One region of the Mesorhizobium sp. M1423 genome, then DNA from elsewhere that is predicted to be linked to it. Evidence: predicted binding sites of a transcription regulator. Region 1 holds the regulator's gene; each other region holds the start of a gene.
The links. Region 1 encodes LexA, which represses DNA repair genes until DNA is damaged. Its sites were predicted from a motif close to TGTTCNNNNTGTGTTCNG; they were not measured.
Positions count from the first base shown of each region.

Region 1 (6,404 bases):
ACCGGCCGAGTGTCCGGTCAGCATCAGCGGCCCTGCGACCATCCCCGCCGCCTTGCCGATCGCCGCGCCGACTTCCTTGACGATGCCGCCAATGCGCATCTGCGGACAGAGCGTGTAGGACGGCATCGCCACGGCATAGCCGCGATCAACAGCGCCAGCGGCAAGATGCGACCAGAAACTCTTGTCGAATGCCATCCAGTAGCCGCCATGGACGAACACCACGAGCCCCTTGGGCTTGGTGGCCGGCAGGAAAAGATCGAGCCGGTTGCGTGGGCCATCGCCATAGGCCATGTCGAGCCGCGCCCGGCCCTCGGTCGAAAGCACGTCGCGAAAAACCCGCGCGGGCTCGACCCAGGCCGCCGGCCAGCGATCGCTGCCGGCTATGTTGGCGCCGTTGGCATAGGCGTTGTCCCAATCGGCAATGTGACGTTCGAACACCCTGCGCCCTCCCCTGGCAATATGGCCCTGCAACGAGCGTGAGCATCGCGCGGCGCGTCGTCGCCAGCCTCACGATTCCAGCTCTCGCATCAATCTCAAGTGACAGCCGCCTTGATGGCGAAGCGCGCATCCTTCCACGCACCGGTGCGCAGGATGTCCTCAAGCACTTCGACGGCCTGCCAGACATCGGCATAGCCGACATAGAGCGGGGTGAAGCCGAAGCGCATGGTCGATGGCGCGCGAAAATCGCCGATCACGCCACGTTCGATCAGCGCATGCATGATCTGGTAGCCATGCTCGTGCATGAATGAAATCTGGCTGCCGCGTTTTTCCCCGTCGCGCGTGCTTTCGAGCGTTAGCCCGTAAGTGCCGCACTTTGCCTCGACAAGCTCGATGAACAGATCGGCCAGCGCGATGCTCTTCTTGCGCACCGCCGTCATGTCGACATCGTTCCAGATGTCGAGCGCGCCCTTCAGCGTGCGCATCGACAGGACCGGCTGGGTGCCGCACAGAAACCGGCGGATGCCGGTGCCGGCCGCATAGCCTGGCTCGAAGGCGAAGGGCCGTGCATGGCCCCACCAGCCGGTGAGCGGCTGCTGGATGTCGGCAAGATGCCGCTCAGCCGCATAGATGAAGGCAGGCGCGCCCGGTCCGCCATTCAGATATTTGTAGGTGCAACCAACGGCAAAATCGGCGTTTGCCTTGTCGAGCTCGACTGGCATCGCACCGGCGGTGTGGCAGAGATCCCAGACGATCATCGCCCCGGCCTCCTGGGCCCTGCGCGTCAGCGCCGGCATGTCGCGCAGTTCGCCCGACTTGTAGTTGACGTGGTTGACCAGCACCACGGCGGTGCCTTCGTCGATCAGCTCTTCGATGCTCGGCGCGTCGACCCCCGAGAGGCGAAGCAGCGTATCTTTTCGCATCGAAACCACACCGTCAGCCATATAGAGGTCTGTCGGAAAACTGTCGCCCTCGGCGACGATGACCTGCCGCTCCGGCCGCATGGCCATGGCGGCGTGCAGCAGCTTGTAGATGTTGACCGATGTCGTGTCGCAGACCACCGTCTGGCCGGCCGCGGCACCGATCAGGCGCCCGAGCTGGTCGCCGAGTTCGAGTGGCATGTTGAACCAGCCGGCCGTGTTCCAGGCGCGGATGAGATCATGCGCCCATTCTTCGGTCGCTGCCTTGCTCAATTCATCGAAAGCGGCACGCGAAGCGGCCCCTAGCGAATTGCCGTCGAGATAGATCACTCCTTGCGGCAGCACAAAGCGGTCGCGCATCGCGCGCAGCGGATCTGCAGCATCCAACGCCTTTGTGGCCACGAGATCGGGAATTCCTGTCATGATTTGTCTGCTCCCCCAAGATTCACCGCTACGCCGGACACGCATCGACGGCATCCATCGGTCACGAGCGGTTCTCCATTACCTGGTATCGCGCAGCAAGGCCCCACCGGCGACAAGTTGCCTGACCACGCGGTGGAAACCAGGAGCCAAGCCAACCCAAGGTTGGCGTTTTGAGTTCGTTTCGTTCACGGTGCATTGGCCAACCGCACAGTCGATACGGCTTCAATTCCGTGCCCCTTTGCCGGCTGACGGCCGATACCAGTGCCGCCTTCTGGGAACCCAGAGGCCGAAAACGAAAGCAGAATCAAGGCGATGAGGCCCGCGGCGGTGAAAATGCAGCGTTCCGGTTTGGTGAGTGGTATCGTTTCCCGAGCCCTAACACATTCATTAAACTTTAAACAGTTGCGGAACACAACTGGAACAGATAGTGTTTGTTCTGGGTTTGTTTTTCTGATTCTGTTGGGGGTCGCTATGCTGACGCGCAAACAACACGAACTGCTTATGTTCATCCACGAAAGGCTGAAGGAAAGCGGTATCCCGCCCTCCTTCGACGAGATGAAGGAAGCGCTCGACCTGGCTTCCAAATCGGGAATCCACCGGCTGATTACGGCGCTGGAGGAGCGCGGCTTCATTCGCCGTTTGCCCAACCGGGCCCGTGCGCTGGAGGTGCTGCGCCTGCCCGATTCGATCGCCCCCGGCCTCAATGCGGCACGCAAGTTCTCGCCGAGTGTCATCCAGGGCAGTCTTGGGCAAGGTCCTCGGCAGGGCAAGCCGACATCGTCGCGCGTCCCTGCAGCCGGCAATGACGACGATGTCGTTGCCGCCGTGTCTATCCCGGTGATGGGCCGCATCGCCGCTGGTGTGCCGATCGATGCCATCCAGCACCAGACGCATTCGATCTCGGTGCCGCCGGACATGATCATGGGCGGCGAGCATTATGCGCTTGAGGTCAAAGGCGATTCGATGATCGAGGCTGGCATTTTCGACGGCGACACGGTGATCATCCGCAATGCCGATACGGCGAGCCCTGGTGAGATCGTGGTGGCACTGGTCGACGAGGAGGAAGCGACGCTGAAGCGGTTCCGCCGCAAAGGCGCCTCGATCGCCCTGGAAGCGGCCAATCCGGCCTACGAGACGCGCATCTTCGGGCCAGACAGGGTCAAGGTACAAGGCAAGCTCGTCGGGTTGATCCGCCGCTACTGAGTTGCGCCCTTGGCGCCGGCTTTTGGCTTGTCGGCTCTGCGGTATGGCGGCATGCCCCGCGCCGTGCGTGAAAATTTCCGCTGCACGTGCCAGGGCCGGTATGATTTTTCGACGGCGAAGCGGATTTCGGCGCATGTTGCCGCTTGTGGATCGAAATAGACGGCCGCACTTCCCGCGCGCGCCAGTTGCCGTTTGGTGACGACGAGGACCAGCCGGTCGTAGTAGCAGGGATTATGGGCGGTGGCGTCGTCGATGACGATCAAGCTGGCAAAGGCGCAGGCTGGCCGTGCAGTATCGCGGTCCTTGGCTTGCGCGATGATCGCGCCGGATGGATGCCTGGCAAGGCAGAGACCGTCCGTGCAAATGAACGGCATGCCCGGCGGTAGGTCGGCCGGATCGGCAATGTCGAATTGCGGATCGTTCTTTCCAGGTGTTTCTGGCGCGACGATAGCCTCTGATGTGAGCGCGCGTTTCCAGTTGTCGATGGTGAACTCATTCGGGCGTGCCCGGTTGACCGCGAGTTCACCGCTGCCGATTGGCAGCGCGACCAGCCGTGCGTCCTCCGAGATCAATACATCGGGTACGCGCGTCTGCGTTGTCGTCAGCAAGCCGGCGAGCGCAAAAGGAAGGGCCACGAGCCGCAACCAGGTCGTCGCCATGCTGGCAATGACGAGGGCGATCGTCACCAAAAGGACAGATCTCAGCGAAATCAGCCCGACCGCATCGATCGGCGAGCGCTCGGAGATCCACCCGGACAGGGCGATCATCGCCGTCAGCCCCTTGCCCATCACGTAGAGGAAAGGCCCATCCGCGCCGAACGGCATCGCCAGCGCACTGAGGACGGCGAAGGGCATGACGACCAGTGAGACGATAGGCATGATGGCCAGATTGGCGAACAGGCTGAGCGGCGCCACGCGCTGGAAATGCCATATGGCGAAAAGCGCCGTGGCGCTCCCTGCAATGATCGAGGTCATCGCCAGGCCGCCCATGCCCAGCAGGACCTTTCGAGCGGCAAAGCGTAGCGGCGACAACCGCGGCGGCGGCGTGGTGGCCCTGCCGGCGCGGTAATCGGACCAGCCTGCATAGGCGCCGACAAGGGCCGCCGTCGCGGCGAAGGACATCTGGAAGCTCGGACCGACCACCTCGTGCGGCGACACCAGAATGACCGCGATGGCCGAGATCGCCAGGTTGCGCATGGTGAGCGCGGCCCGGTCGAACAGCACGGCGATAAGCATCACCGCCAGCATGATGAAGCTGCGTTCGGCCGCCACCACAATGCCGGAAAAGACGAGGTAGGCCGCAATCGAAAAAAGCGCGGCGGCCGCGGCATATTTCTTGACCGGCCGTCGCGATGAGAAATCGGGAAACAACGCAAAGGTGCCGCGTAGCAGCGCCATGATGGTGCCGGCGACCAACGCCATATGCAGCCCCGAGATGGAGATGATGTGATAGATGCCTGTACGCCGCATCGCTTCGTTGATCTCCTCGGGAATGCCGGCGCGCACGCCGACGATCAGCGCAGCAGCAATCTCGCCCTCGGCGCCGCCGATGCGGCTGCGGATATGGTCGGCGATGGATTCGCGCGCGTCTTCGATCGAGGAAGAAAGCCGCGCGGCAAGCGGCATGCTGCCCGACGACACGACTTTCGGATTGCCGAGAAAAAAGCCGCTGCCGCCGATACCGGCGAAATAGCTGTCGAAGGAGAAATCATAGCTGTCGGGCCGCACCGGCCCGGTCGGCGGCAGCAGCCGCACATAGCCGGCGATCTCGGAACCGGCGGTCAGCTCAGCCGGTATTTTCATCGCCGAAACGCGGACCCGTTCCGGCATGTAGCGCAGTGTCGGCCTGGCGGTTGAGATCACATCGATCGTCAGCCTGATGCGGCCGCTCGCCATGGGCTCGAACGATACGACGCGACCCGTGAGGCGCGTTGAGATTTCGGAACCGAGCATATGCGTTCCGACACGCCAGGTCTCGACCTTGGCGGCAAGCACGCCAAGCGCGCAGAGCAACGCCGCCATGAAGCACAGGCGGGTTCTGGGCCACGACCGCGAGGCGACGGCACAGAGGGCTGCCAAGGCGACGATTGCGATCGGCTGTGGAAAGGCCGGCTCCACCGCCAGCGCAAAATATACGACCACCCCGCATGCGAGGAACACCGGCACCAGCAGGAAGGCGACCCCACGGTCGAGCTCCAGGCCGGCTGCCGAGGTTACGCCGTTGCGGATACGGGACGGTGACGGGAGGCGGAAACGCCGGCGTAGGCGCACGATGGGCTCGGCCGCGGGCACGGGAACCGTTGCTGGGTCGCTCGCCGGCAGCGACGGGGCATCAAAGCGTGGAGCCGGCAGCAATGCCGGTGCCGGCAGGACAGGCACGGGCGCGGCAAACAGCAAGCGTTCGCTGACGCCGCTGCCAACGTCCTCGCCCTCGCCCGCACCACGGCCTCGCACAGCCATCGGGTCTGCCCCTTGCGCCCTCGACCTCCTATGCTACATGAACGCGCAACGCGCGAAAGTCCGCAACCCACTTCCTTCGCCTGCCTGAGAGTTCCATGCCCGACAAGGTCGTCACCCGTTTTGCCCCCTCGCCCACAGGCTATCTGCATATTGGCGGGGCGCGCACGGCGCTGTTCAACTGGCTGTATGCCAAGCACACAGCCGGCACGATGCTGCTGCGCATCGAGGACACCGACCGCGAGCGTTCCACCGATGCGGCAACCGCGGCCATCCTCGACGGGCTTTCCTGGCTTGGCCTGACATGGGACGGTGAGCCGGTGTCGCAGTTCGAGCGTGCGCCGCGCCATCGCGAGGTGGCCGAGGAACTCGTTCGCATGGGCAAGGCCTATTATTGTTACGCGACGCCTGCCGAGTTGGAGGCAATGCGCGAGAGCGCACGGGCCAAGGGGCTGCCTCCCCGCTATGACGGCCGCTGGCGCGATCGCGACCCCTCGGAGGCGCCGGCCGGCGCCAAGGGGGCGATCCGCATCAAGGCGCCGACAGACGGCGAGACGGTTGTGCATGACCGCGTCCAGGGCGACGTGCGCTTTCCCAACAAGGATCTCGACGATTTCATTATTCTGCGCTCGGACGGCAACCCGACCTACATGCATGCCGTCGTCGTCGACGATCACGACATGGGCGTCACCCACATCATCCGCGGCGACGACCATTTGACCAACGCCGCCCGCCAGACGGTGATCTACCATGCCATGGGGTGGGAGGTGCCGTCGATGTCGCATATCCCGCTGATCCACGGTGCCGACGGCGCCAAGCTGTCGAAACGTCACGGTGCGCTCGGCGTCGAGGCCTATCGCGCCATGGGCTACCTGCCGGAGGCGCTGCTCAATTATCTGGCGAGGCTTGGCTGGAGCCACGGCGACGATGAGATCATGTCGATCGCCAACATGATCGCGTGGTT
Region 1 covers NZ_JAMYKU010000006.1:152,290-158,693, forward strand. The annotation lists gene NKG95_RS10275 (hormone-sensitive lipase) at 1-438, opposite strand, end outside; gene kynU (kynureninase) at 534-1,781, opposite strand; gene lexA (transcriptional repressor LexA) at 2,253-2,984, shown strand; gene NKG95_RS10290 (ComEC/Rec2 family competence protein) at 2,978-5,443, opposite strand; gene gltX (glutamate--tRNA ligase) at 5,539-6,404, shown strand, end outside.

Region 2 (6,404 bases), on a different contig from region 1:
GGCGCGTAAAACCGTGTCGCCCGGGGCATCGCCGCCGCGCACCGAAAGCAGCGAGGCCGAGACGCCGCGCCGCACCGCACAGCGTAGGGCGTTGAAGACGGCGCCGCCGACATGCTCGCGCATCGTGCCGGGGTTGGAAGCGGCCGGCACGAAGGCGCCCGCAACCCGGCCGCGCCGCTCGATATAGGCGCCGCCCACGGCCAGGATCGTCGGGGAGTTCATCATGCCGGCAAAATGCCCTTTGCTGTTGCCCGGGAGGAGACTAGGTCGCCGGGCGGAACCCTGCAATCGCGGGTGCGATTCGGATGGTGACGGCAACGGCGCCGCATGCGAGGCGGGATACATCCGGAAGCAAACGGATGTATCCCCTTGAAACATGTAAATCGGCATGCTACATAATGATGCATGAGCAACAAACTTCCGACCCTTCGCCAGTTCCAAGAGCGCTTCACGACCGAAGATGCCTGCCTCGACCACCTCATGGTCACGCGGTACGGCTTGCGGCATTCCTGCGCTAAATGTCATCGCGACGCCAAGTTTCACCGCGTGAAGGCTCGCCGCTGCTATGAGTGCGATTTCTGCGGTGCGCAGGTCTATCCGACCGCTGGCACGCCGTTCGAAGCCACGCGCACCTCTTTGCGCGACTGGTTCACCGTCATGTTCCTGTTCACGTCATCTCGCAACGGCGTGTCCGCCAAGGAAGTCCAGCGCACCATTGGCGTGACCTACAAGACCGCTTGGCGCATGTGCAACCTCATTCGCCAGTACATGGGCTACGTCGATGGCGACAACACACTAGGCGGCAAGGGTGGCGGCATTGTCGAAGTCGACAAGGCTTTCTTTGGTGGCGTTGACCGGCGCGGCTTTGACGACAAGGCCGTAGTGTTCGGCGCTATCGAACGCGGCGGTGAAGTCGTTACTCAGGTCATTGGTAGCCGTAAGGCTCGCCACGTCATGCCAGCCATTTTGAAGTGGGTTCAACAAGGTTCGCGCGTTGCTTCGGATGAGGCGCTAGCCTTTAATGAGATTGGCGAAAACGGATACCGCCACGGCACTGTGAACCACAGCGCGAAACAGTACGTTTCAGGCGAGGTTCACACCAACAACATCGAAGCCTTTTGGTCGCACGTTAAGCGCTCTATGTGCGGGACTTACGTTTCGGTTTCGAAGAAGTGGTTGCAGACCTACCTTTGGGAGTTCGAGTTCCGCCAGAACCTTCGTCGGGAGCCGCACTTGATGATTGATCTCTTGTTGAAATCGTTCCCGCGCCCTGTTGGGAAGTGAGCGGCGGCTTAGTGACCATCGCCTTTAGAAGGCGGTCAAAGCGGGCGTTTTGGTTGTTGGTCATTTGTTGCTCCTGTTGCCCTCAATTCCATTGTAATGGATAACAGCCGCTAGGGGAAATTAGGGCGGCGGGCCGGATGTCTTTCAGGGATTGGATCTACATCATCGCTGCGCTTGTCGGAATGTCTTTCGGCTTAGCAACCGGTGCAAACGCTCAGCCAGTAGACGGGAACAGCGGCAGCAATCAATCCGCCGGAGAGGGCCAAACCAAGCCATCCGCCGACCAGAACCCAAAAGCGACGCCTTCCATCCAAGACCTTCTCCAAAGCATTGCCAGCGCCATAGAAGCCGGAAACAATAAGGCTCAGACCGCCGGAGAACGCGACAGCGCTGAGCGCGATCTTGCGGCCCAAGAGGGCATGGCTAAATGGGCCAAATACATGCTGGTGATTGGCGGTGCGGAGATATGCGTCACGCTGATCGGGCTCCTTTTGATTTGGGGAACTCTCGTTCATACTCGCCGGGCCGCCGACTACGCTAGGGACATGGTCACCGAGGCCAAGAACGCGACACAGGCCGCAAATGATGCAACTGCCTCCGCCAAGGAAGCCAATCTCATACTCTCGCGCGAACAAAGACCGTGGCTTCGATTTAAGGTCATTCACGACGCGGTTGCGTTCCCGCCGGGCGCCAATGGCCAGTCTGGTCTTTTGGGAGAAATCAACGCTCCGATCGCCATAACAAACGTCGGCAAACTTCCCGCCTTGGGAATTAATGTTAGGCGACAAGAAATACTGCCCGGCCCTAGCGAGACCGGTTACGAACCCGGTTTCATAGAATTTGTTGAGACCCTCCGGGAAGAGCGACAAAGCATAGAGCAACGGCTGAAAAATGCTTTTACAGTCTTGCCCGGTGAAACTGAAACCGACATCGTTTATATAACATTCCCCCAAACGTTTGAAGCCAACTACAGGCTCCCCAGCGCCAATTTCCTTTTTGCAATATCCATCACTTACGTGAACGATGGACGATTTTATCAGACAGCTTCCGCATTCCGCGTAAGCCGGAAGACCGCTCCCCCGCCAATTCTCAGCGGCGGTGAGCATTGGGGGCGATTCGAATACGGACAACCCTTCGACATCATGGAAATTGAAATTCTGGATCGGCCGCTCTACAGCGTCGTAACCTAACCCAGCTAGAATCACCGTGACCGTTAAGACAAGCGCCTTCACGACGCCAACCCATGGGCGTGCGCGACTCGTTGATTTCGTTGTGGAATAATATTTACATGCTTGAAGGGGATACGTCCGGAAGCAAAATTGCGAAACAAAAATAGAACAAATATGGATATCCGTTATTTTTCAAATCCTTGGGGCTCATTGACAAATGAGAACAAACGAGGTACATTCTTTTAAGGATTGCGGGATTGTCCGGCCTCCATTGACGACCACGGGGTGATGTATCATGGCTCAGAATTCTTTGCGGCTTGTAGAGGACAAAGCGGTGGACAAATCAAAGGCTCTGGATGCGGCGCTGTCGCAAATCGAGCGTGCCTTCGGCAAGGGTTCGATCATGCGGCTCGGCGCGAACGAGCAGGTCGTCGAGATCGAAACGGTGCCGACCGGCTCGCTTGGGTTGGACATCGCGCTTGGCGTCGGCGGCCTGCCGCGCGGCCGCATCGTCGAGATCTACGGACCGGAAAGCTCGGGCAAGACGACGCTGGCGCTGCACACGGTGGCCGAAGCCCAGAAGAAGGGCGGCATCTGCGCCTTTGTCGATGCCGAGCATGCGCTCGATCCGGTCTATGCCCGCAAGCTCGGCGTCGATCTCGAAAACCTGCTGATCTCGCAGCCCGATACCGGCGAACAGGCGCTGGAGATCTGCGACACGCTGGTGCGCTCCGGCGCCATCGACGTGCTGGTGGTCGATTCGGTGGCGGCGCTGACGCCGCGGGCCGAAATCGAAGGCGAGATGGGCGATTCGCTGCCCGGCCTGCAGGCCCGCCTGATGAGCCAGGCACTGCGCAAGCTCACCGCCTCGATCTCGCGCTCCAACACCATGGTCATCTTCATCAACCAGATCCGCATGAAGATCGGCGTCATGTTTGGTTCGCCCGAGACGACGACCGGCGGCAACGCGCTGAAATTCTATGCTTCGGTGCGCCTCGACATCCGCCGCATCGGCTCGGTCAAGGATCGCGACGAGGTCGTCGGCAACCAGACCCGCGTCAAGGTCGTCAAGAACAAGCTGGCGCCGCCCTTCAAGGTGGTCGAGTTCGACATCATGTATGGCGAGGGCGTCTCCAAGACCGGCGAGCTGGTCGATCTCGGCGTCAAGGCTGGCGTGGTCGAAAAGTCGGGCGCCTGGTTCTCCTATAATTCGCAGCGTCTCGGCCAGGGCCGCGAAAACGCAAAACTGTTCCTGCGCGACAATCCCGACACGGCGCGCGAGATCGAATTGGCGCTGAGGCAGAATGCCGGACTGATCGCCGAGAAATTCCTTGAGAACGGCGGCTCCGAAAGCAGCGACGACGGTTTCGAGGACGACGCCGGGGCGATGTAGGAAAAGCGACGCCTCCCGAGCGTCAGCCAGGTTTGGATTTGATGTTTTGATTTTGAGTTTGCGTAATCGGTACATTTTGAACCGCCGGCCCCGTGCCGGCGGTTGGCGTTTGACGGCGAGTCAGACGCATTTCAAAGCGCCGGTGAAAGCCGGGATTTGAGCCCATTTGGTGTTTCTGGACAGGCTGCGGTGCGACCGCTAAAAGGCCATGTCTATTTTCCGCCGGCAGCCGGCGGTTCTCTCGAAAAGGCAGTATTCATGAGTGGCGTCAACGAGATCCGGTCGGCATTTCTCGACTATTTTCGCAAGGAAGGTCACGAGGTCGTCGCGTCGAGCCCGCTGGTGCCGCGCAACGACCCGACGCTGATGTTCACCAATGCCGGCATGGTGCAGTTCAAGAACGTTTTCACCGGTCTGGAGAAGCGGCCCTATTCGCGTGCGACGACTGCCCAGAAGAGTGTTCGTGCCGGCGGCAAGCACAACGACCTCGACAATGTCGGCTACACCGCGCGACACCTGACCTTCTTCGAGATGCTCGGCAATTTCTCCTTCGGCGATTATTTCAAGGAGCGCGCCATAGAGCTTGCCTGGAACCTGATCACCAGGGAGTTCGGGCTGAAGAAGGACAAGCTGCTGGTCACCGTCTATCACAACGACGACGAGGCCGCCTCCTACTGGAAGAAGATCGCCGGTCTTTCCGACGATCGCATCATCCGCATCGCGACCTCGGACAATTTCTGGGCAATGGGCGACACCGGACCTTGCGGGCCGTGTTCGGAGATATTCATCGACCGTGGCGAGCACATCTGGGGTGGCCCTCCCGGCAGTCCCGAGGAGGATGGCGACCGTTTCCTCGAATTCTGGAACCTGGTGTTCATGCAGTATGAACAGGTGACGAAGGACGAGCGCGTCGACCTGCCGCGTCCGTCGATCGACACGGGCATGGGCCTCGAGCGCATGGCCTCCATCCTGCAAGGGGTTGAAAGCGTCTTCGAGACCGACCTGTTCCGCCACCTGATCGACGCTGCGTCGTCGGCGCTTGGCCGCGGTCCGGATGCGGACACCGTCGCATCGTTCCGCGTCATCGCCGACCACTTGCGTTCGTCCTGCTTCCTGGTCGCCGACGGTGTGCTGCCGTCCAACGAAGGGCGGGGCTACGTGCTTCGTCGCATCATGCGCCGCGCCATGCGCCACGCGCAGTTGCTCGGCTCGAATGAGCCGCTGATGTGGAAGCTGGTGCCGGCGCTGGTCCGCGAGATGAGCCAAGCCTACCCGGAACTGGTGCGCGGCGAGCAGATGATCACCGAGACGCTGAAGCTTGAGGAAACTCGTTTCCGCAAGACGCTGGTGCGAGGCTTGGGCTTGCTTTCGGAGGCGACGGAAAAGTTGGTCTCCGGCGACATGCTGGATGGCGAGACAGCGTTCAAGCTCTACGACACCTATGGCTTTCCGCTCGATCTGACGCAGGACGCGCTGCGCCAGCGCAACATCTCGGTCAACCTTGCCGGCTTCACCGAGGCGATGGAGCGGCAGAAGGCGGAGGCGCGCAAAAGCTGGGCTGGTTCCGGTGAGGCCGCAACCGAAACGGTATGGTTCGCGGTGCGTGAGGAGAACGGCGCCACCGAATTCCTGGGCTATGAGACCGAGCAGGCGGAAGGCCTCGTCCAGGCGCTGGTCAGGGACGGCAAGACCGTCGACAGTGCCGGCAAAGGCGACGCCGTTGCCGTGGTTGTCAACCAGACGCCGTTCTATGGCGAGTCCGGTGGCCAGATGGGCGATACCGGCGTCATTTCAGGCGACGGGTTCTCGATCGAGATATCCGATACGCAGAAGAAGGCCGATGGGCTTTTCGTCCATGTCGGCAAGGTGGCCAACGGCACGGTCAAGACGGGCGCGACCGTCGAGCTGAGGGTGGACCACGCGCGCCGCTCCAGGCTGCGCGCGAACCATTCCGCCACGCATCTGATCCATGAGGCGCTGCGCGAGGTGCTGGGTACCCATGTGGCGCAGAAGGGCTCACTGGTCGCGCCCGAGCGTCTGCGCTTCGACATCTCCCACAACAAGCCGATCTCGCCGGACGAGCTCGAAGAGGTCGAGCGCATGGCAAACGAAATCGTCGTTCAGAATAGCCCTGTAACCACGCGCCTGATGTCGGTCGACGACGCCATTGCCGAAGGCGCCATGGCGCTGTTTGGCGAGAAATATGGCGATGAGGTGCGCGTCGTTTCGATGGGCACAGGCCTGCATGGCGCCAAGGCCAACCGGCCCTATTCGGTCGAGCTATGCGGCGGCACCCATGTCAGGGCGACCGGCGATATCGGCCTGGTGCGCATCGTGTCCGACAGCGCGGTCGCTGCCGGCGTGCGCCGCATCGAGGCGTTGACCGGCGAGGCGGCCAGAAAGCATCTCGACGAGCAGGACAAGCGGCTGAAGGCGGCCGCCGCCGCGCTGAAGATTTCGCCGGCCGATGTGCCGGCCCGCGTCGAGGCACTGCTCGACGAGCGCAAGAAGCTCGAAAAGGAGCTGACCGAGGCGCGCAAGAAACTGGCGCTCGGCGA
Region 2 covers NZ_JAMYKU010000010.1:146,237-152,640, forward strand. The annotation lists gene NKG95_RS15230 (carbohydrate kinase family protein) at 1-225, opposite strand, end outside; gene NKG95_RS15235 (IS1595 family transposase) at 406-1,284, shown strand; gene NKG95_RS15240 (hypothetical protein) at 1,422-2,474, shown strand; gene recA (recombinase RecA) at 2,749-3,846, shown strand; gene alaS (alanine--tRNA ligase) at 4,105-6,404, shown strand, end outside.
Region 2: a site for LexA is predicted at 2,607-2,624, ahead of recA (recombinase RecA). Genes of this name have one in related genera too.

Region 3 (6,404 bases), on a different contig from region 1:
TTCGCCATGCTGATGAAGGAGACACAGCCGCTGCGTTTCTTCGGCGCTTTTTCGGTGTTCTTCCTGGCATCGAGCCTGTTCCTGATGGCGCCGGTGCTGATCGAGTTCGCCGAAACCGGGCTTGTGCCGCGCATGCCGACCTGGGTGCTGTCGGTCGGGCTGCTGCTGCTGTCGATGCTGGCGGCGGTGACCGGGGTAATCCTCGATTCGGTGTCGCGCGGCCGGGCCGAGCAGAAGCGCATCTTCTATCTGTCGATGCCTTCCGGTCGCGTCGAACGTGAACGTGCAAGCGCCCTCGCGACTTTGAAGGCCGGACCGGGCAAGACCCCGCGCGCGGCCTAGAGCCTGAATGGGACGCCTCGCCCGCTTCATTTTCGCCGGCGGCGTCGGCTTCGTCGCCGATGCGGCGGCGCTTTGGCTGGTGCTGACGATAGCGCCGCTCGGACCATTCGCGGCTCGCATCATTTCGATCGGTTTTGCCCTGTCCGTCACCTGGTTGATCAACCGCCATCTGACGTTTTCGCCTTCCAGACGCGGCATCGCGCAAGAGGGCGCACGCTATGGCGGCGTCGGCATTGCCACCAGCGTCGTCAATTATCTCGTCTATTGCGCCATCCTGTTCGCGCTGCCGACGGTGTCGCCGCTCATCGCCCTTGCGGTCGCCTCGCTGATTGCCATGGCGCTGTCCTTCCTCGGCTATTCCAAGCTGGTCTTCGATCGCTGACGGCACATCGCATTGGGATCTGCGCCAAACGAAGCGCAGCCTCATCATGACCTTGGCCGATTGGCAGAAGCCGCCGATTTCCTTATATCGCTGTCGTCGATGCATCGGCGCGAAAATCGGAATCGATTTTCGGACAGCACGATGCATGGATTCAAAAGTGTTGGAGCGTACTTTGTGCATCCAAGTGGATCGCTGCAAGTGCGCCGGAGAGCTGCCATGCCCCTGAAAGTCGCCGTCCAGATGGACCACATCTCCACCGTGTCGATTGCCGGCGACACGTCGTTTGCGCTGTCGCTGGAAGCGCAGCGGCGCGGCCACCAGCTGTTCCACTACACGCCCGACCGGCTGTCGCTGCGCGACGGCAAGGTGTTTGCCCGCATCGAGGCGATGCAGGTCCGCGACGAGAAGGGCAGCCATTATTCACTGGGCGAAGAAATCCGTACCGATCTTTCGGAGATGGACGTCATCCTTTTGCGGCAGGATCCGCCCTTCGACATGAACTACATCACCACCACGCATATCCTCGAGCGCATCCATCCGAAGACGCTGGTGGTCAACGACCCGGCCTGGGTGCGCAACAGCCCGGAAAAGATCTTCGTCACCGAATTTCCCGACCTGATGCCGGACACGCTGATCACCAAGGATCCGCTCGAAGTCGCCGCCTTCCGCAAGGAGTTTGGCGACATCATCGTCAAGCCGCTCTACGGCAATGGCGGCGCCGGCATCTTCCACCTGCACGAGGCCGACCGCAACCTCGCCTCGCTGCTCGAAATGTTCGGCCAGATGTTCCGCGAACCCTACATCGTGCAGCGCTACCTCAAGGAGGTGCGCGCCGGCGACAAACGCATCATCCTGATTGACGGCGAGCCGGTCGGCGCCATCAACCGCGTGCCGGCCGAGCACGATTCGCGCTCCAACATGCATGTCGGCGGCCGCGCCGAAAAGACCGAGCTGACAGAGCGCGAACGCGAGATCTGTGCCCGCATCGGCCCGTGGCTGAGGGAGCGCGGCTTCATCCTCGTCGGCATCGACGTCATCGGCGACTACATGACCGAGATCAACGTGACCTCACCGACCGGCATACGCGAAGTGAAGCGCTTCGGCGGCGCCGACATCGCCAGCCTGTTCTGGGATGCGGTGGAGGGCAAGCGTAACTAGTCTCGCTTCGGAGCGGCCGCGTTGCAACCCATTGGAGCCGCTGCGTTCAGCCGTTCCCCAAATGTTCTTGCCTTCGCCGGAAATCTGTGGTTGTCTCCGGTGACGCCGTTCGCGGCATGATCGCAAGGGCTTGGGGCAAGCCTGCAGCCGGGGTGAAGACATGGTGGCGCGGGTTCGCACGGTTGCTTTCCAGGGCATCGAGGCCGTGCCGGTCGACGTGCAGGTGATGATCGCGCCGGGCAAGGTCAACATGCACATCGTCGGCCTGGCCGACAAGGCTGTAGCCGAAAGCCGCGAGCGGGTGCAGGCGGCGCTGCATGCATCCGGCCTGTCGATGCCGTCGAAGAAGGTCACCGTCAATCTGGCGCCTGCCGACCTGCCCAAGGAGGGCAGCCATTACGATCTGCCGATCGCGCTCGGTTTGATGGCGGCACTCGGCGCCATTCCGGGCGACATGCTGGCCGGCTATGTCGTGCTTGGCGAATTATCGCTCGACGGCACCATTGCCGCGGTGGCCGGCGCGCTGCCGGCGGCGATCGGCGCCAATGCCGAAGGCAAGGGCCTGATCTGCCCGTTCGCCTGCGGGCCGGAAGCGGCGTGGGCCGGCAAGGATTTCGACATATTGGCGCCGCGCAGCCTGATCGCCATCGCCAATCATTTTCGCGGCACGCAGGTCCTGTCGCGGCCGGAAGCCGGCATCCATGCTTCGGCGCGCGACCTGCCCGACCTTGCCGACATCAAGGGGCAAGAGACCGCCAAGCGGGCGCTGGAGGTGGCGGCAGCCGGCGGCCACAATCTGCTGATGGTCGGTCCGCCCGGGTCCGGCAAATCGATGCTGGCGCAGCGGCTGCCGTCGATCCTGCCGCCGCTTGCGCCGAAGGAATTGCTCGAAGTCTCGATGATCGCGTCGGTGGCCGGCGAACTCGGCGAAGGAAAGCTCACCGACCGGCGGCCGTTCCGCGCGCCGCATCATTCGGCCTCGATGGCGGCGATGGTCGGCGGCGGCTTGCGCGTGCGGCCGGGCGAGGCCTCGCTTGCCCATCACGGCGTGCTGTTCCTCGACGAGTTTCCCGAATTCTCGCCGCAGGCGCTCGATGCGCTGCGCCAGCCGCTGGAGACCGGCGACTGCATGATCGCGCGCGCCAACCATCGCGTCACCTATCCGGCGCGCATCCAGCTGGTCGCGGCGATGAACCCGTGCCGCTGCGGCATGGCCGGCGAGTCAGGCTATCGCTGCCTGCGCGGCGACCGCTGCCGCACCGACTACCAGGCGCGCATTTCCGGCCCGCTGCTCGATCGCATCGATCTCAGGATCGAGGTACCGGCGGTTTCGGCCAGCGATCTGATCCGGCCGGACCGAGCGGAGAAAAGCGCGGCGGTAGCACTACGCGTCGCCCGTGCCCGTACGATCCAGCGTGAGCGTTTCGAACGGCTCGGCGCGACCTCCGCCACCACCAACGCGCATTGCTCGCCGTCGGTCATCGAGGAGATCGCCATGCCCGATGCAGCCGGCCTGTCGCTGCTTAGGGATGCCAGCGAAAAGCTCGGCTTTTCCGCGCGGGCTTACCATCGGGTGCTGAAGGTGGCGCGGACACTGGCCGATCTCGAGGCCAGCGAGACGGTCGGCCGCATCCATCTGGCCGAAGCGATTTCCTACCGCATGAGCTCGGAGCGGATGGCGCAGGCGGCGTAGGTTTCCCTCCCCCTCGAGGGGAGGGTGGCCGCGAAGAGGGGCCGGGTGGGGTCGCCGGTGATATGCTCTGCCTTTAACGTCTGCGCCATACGCGGCGTCTGCGCCATATGCGGCCGATCAAGGTGGCACCGAGTGTCAGTCGCTAAGACAATCCTCGTTCCCGTTCTTGTCGCCGGAATGGGAGTCGGCGCACTTCACGCAAGACCCCTCCCGGCCCTTCGGGCCACCCTCCCCTCAAGGGGGAGGGGGACGTCGGCGCTACCCCGTCCGCCGTCCTTGGGGTCTGTCCGTCATGCCTGCTAACCTTCGCCTCAAGCGCCCTGCTTCGCCTTCAGTTCCAGCCGCCGCGCGTGAAGGACCGGCTCGGTGTAGCCGTTGGGCTGGATGCGGCCTTTGAAGACGAGGTCGCAGGCGGCGAGGAAGGCGATGGACTTGTCGAAATCCGGCGCCATCGACCGGTAGAGCGGATCGCCTTGGTTCTGGCGGTCGACAATCGCCGCCATGCGCTTCATCGTTTCCATGACCTGGTCGGGCGTGCAGACGCCGTGATGCAGCCAGTTGGCGATGTGCTGCGAGGAAATGCGTAGCGTGGCACGGTCCTCCATCAGGCCGACGTCGTTTATATCTGGCACTTTCGAACAGCCGACGCCCTGGTCGATCCAGCGCACGACGTAGCCCAGAATGCCTTGTGCGTTGTTGTCGAGCTCCTTCTGGATGTCTTCGGGCGACCAGTTCGGCCGCACCGCGACCGGCACCGACAATATGTCATCCAGCTTCGCCTTGGGCCGGCTTTTCAGCGCCTGCTGCACGGCGTGGACATCGACCTTGTGGTAGTGCGTGGCGTGCAGGGTTGCCGCCGTCGGCGACGGCACCCAGGCGGTGTTGGCGCCGGCCTTGGGGTGCGCGATTTTCTCGACCAGCATCGCCTCCATCAGGTCGGGCATCGCCCACATGCCCTTGCCGATCTGGGCGTGGCCGGCCAGCCCGCATTCGAGCCCGGTATCGACGTTCCAGGCTTCATAGGCGGCAATCCAGGCGGCCTGCTTCATGTCGCCCTTGCGGATCATCGGGCCGGCTTCCATCGAGGTATGGATCTCGTCGCCGGTGCGGTCGAGGAAGCCGGTGTTGATAAAGACGACGCGGTCCCTGGCGGCGCGGATCGCCTCCTTGAGATTGGCGGTGGTGCGCCGCTCCTCGTCCATGATGCCCATCTTGATGGTGTTTTTCGCCATGCCGAGCAGCGCTTCGACGCGGTCGAAAATCTCGACGGCGAAGGCGACCTCTTCCGGCCCATGCATCTTGGGTTTTACGATGTACATCGAGCCGGCGCGAGAATTGGCGCGGCGCCCGTTCGGGCCAACATCGTGCAGCGCGATCAGCGCCGTAATCGCCGCATCCATGATGCCTTCCGGCACCTCGTGGCCGTCGCGGTCCGATATCGCCGGATTGGTCATGAGGTGGCCGACGTTCCTGACCAGCATCAGCGAGCGGCCGGGCACGGTCAGCGTGCCGCCATCGGGCGCGGTATAGGTGCGGTCGGCGTTGAGCCTCCGGACAAAGCTCTTGCCGGCCTTGGTGATCTCTTCCGCCAGGTCGCCCTTCATCAGGCCGAGCCAGTTGCGGTAGACCAGCACCTTATCCTCGGCATCGACGGCCGCCACCGAATCCTCGCAGTCCTGGATGGTTGTCAGCGCCGATTCCAGCACGACATCGGCAATGCCGGCCGGATCGGTGCGGCCGATCTGGTTGTTGCGGTCGATGACGATTTCGATGTGCAAGCCGTTCTTGACCAGCAGCACGGCTTCGGGGTCGGCGGCATCACCGTGATAGCCGGCAAACTGCTTGGGATCGGCAAGCGTGGTGGCGCCGCCGCCCTCGCCCAGCCGCAGCATGCCGTTGGCCACCGAAAGCCCGTTCACGCCAGCCCATTTGCCTGTCGTGAGCGGCACCGCCTCGTCGAAGAAGCTTTTCGCCCAGGCGACGACCTTGGCGCCGCGCGCCGGATTGAATTTGTTGCCTCGTTCGGCGCCGTCCGTCTCCGGGATGGCGTCGGTGCCGTAGAGCGCATCATACAGTGAGCCCCAGCGCGCATTGGCGGCATTCAGCGCATAACGCGCATTCATCACCGGCACCACCAACTGCGGCCCGGCGACCAGCGCGATTTCCGGGTCGACATTTTCGGTCGTCACGCTGAAGGCCGGCCCCTCGGGCAGGAGATAGCCGATCTCGCGGAGGAAGCTCTTGTAGGCCTCCATGTCGACGGGCGCGCCATTGTCGCGGTACCAGCGGTCGAGCTTGTCCTGCATGGCATCGCGTTTTTCGAGCAGCGCCCGGTTTTTTGGCGAGAGATCATGGACGATCGCCGAAAAACCGCTCCAGAATGCCTCCGCTTCAATGCCGGTGCCCGGCAATGCCTCGTTCACGACAAAATCATGAAGCTCGCGGGCAATCCGCAATCCGGCGATCTCGACGCGATCGGTCATCAGGGCTTCTCCAGACGAAAGGCTAGGCCGGGCCTTTGGCATGTCGCGGTTGCAGGGTCAATTCGGCATAGGTGAAGGTAGGGCGTTTTCGCCGTTGCAGGAGCTGCCAATCTCCCCACTTGTGGGGGAGATGCCCGGCAGGGCAGAGGGGGGCGTGAAGGATCGCCGACCTTGCCATTTACGACCAGCCGCAAGTCTGAGGTGTTACCGCGAAAGACTGAGACGTTGGCGGGACAGCGCCCCCCTCTGTCCTGCCGGACATCTCCCCCTCGAGGGGGGAGATCGGCTAATCACACCGCAATCCTTGGCCTGCCCGACGCGACCGCCACGACATGTGCCTCGATGA
Region 3 covers NZ_JAMYKU010000015.1:117,795-124,198, reverse strand. The annotation lists gene NKG95_RS19740 (glycosyltransferase) at 1-342, shown strand, start outside; gene NKG95_RS19735 (GtrA family protein) at 350-724, shown strand; gene gshB (glutathione synthase) at 941-1,882, shown strand; gene NKG95_RS19725 (YifB family Mg chelatase-like AAA ATPase) at 2,043-3,575, shown strand; gene NKG95_RS19720 (malate synthase G) at 3,887-6,058, opposite strand; gene NKG95_RS19715 (hydantoinase/oxoprolinase N-terminal domain-containing protein) at 6,349-6,404, opposite strand, start outside.
Region 3: a site for LexA is predicted at 1,934-1,951, ahead of NKG95_RS19725 (YifB family Mg chelatase-like AAA ATPase). Genes of this name have one in related genera too.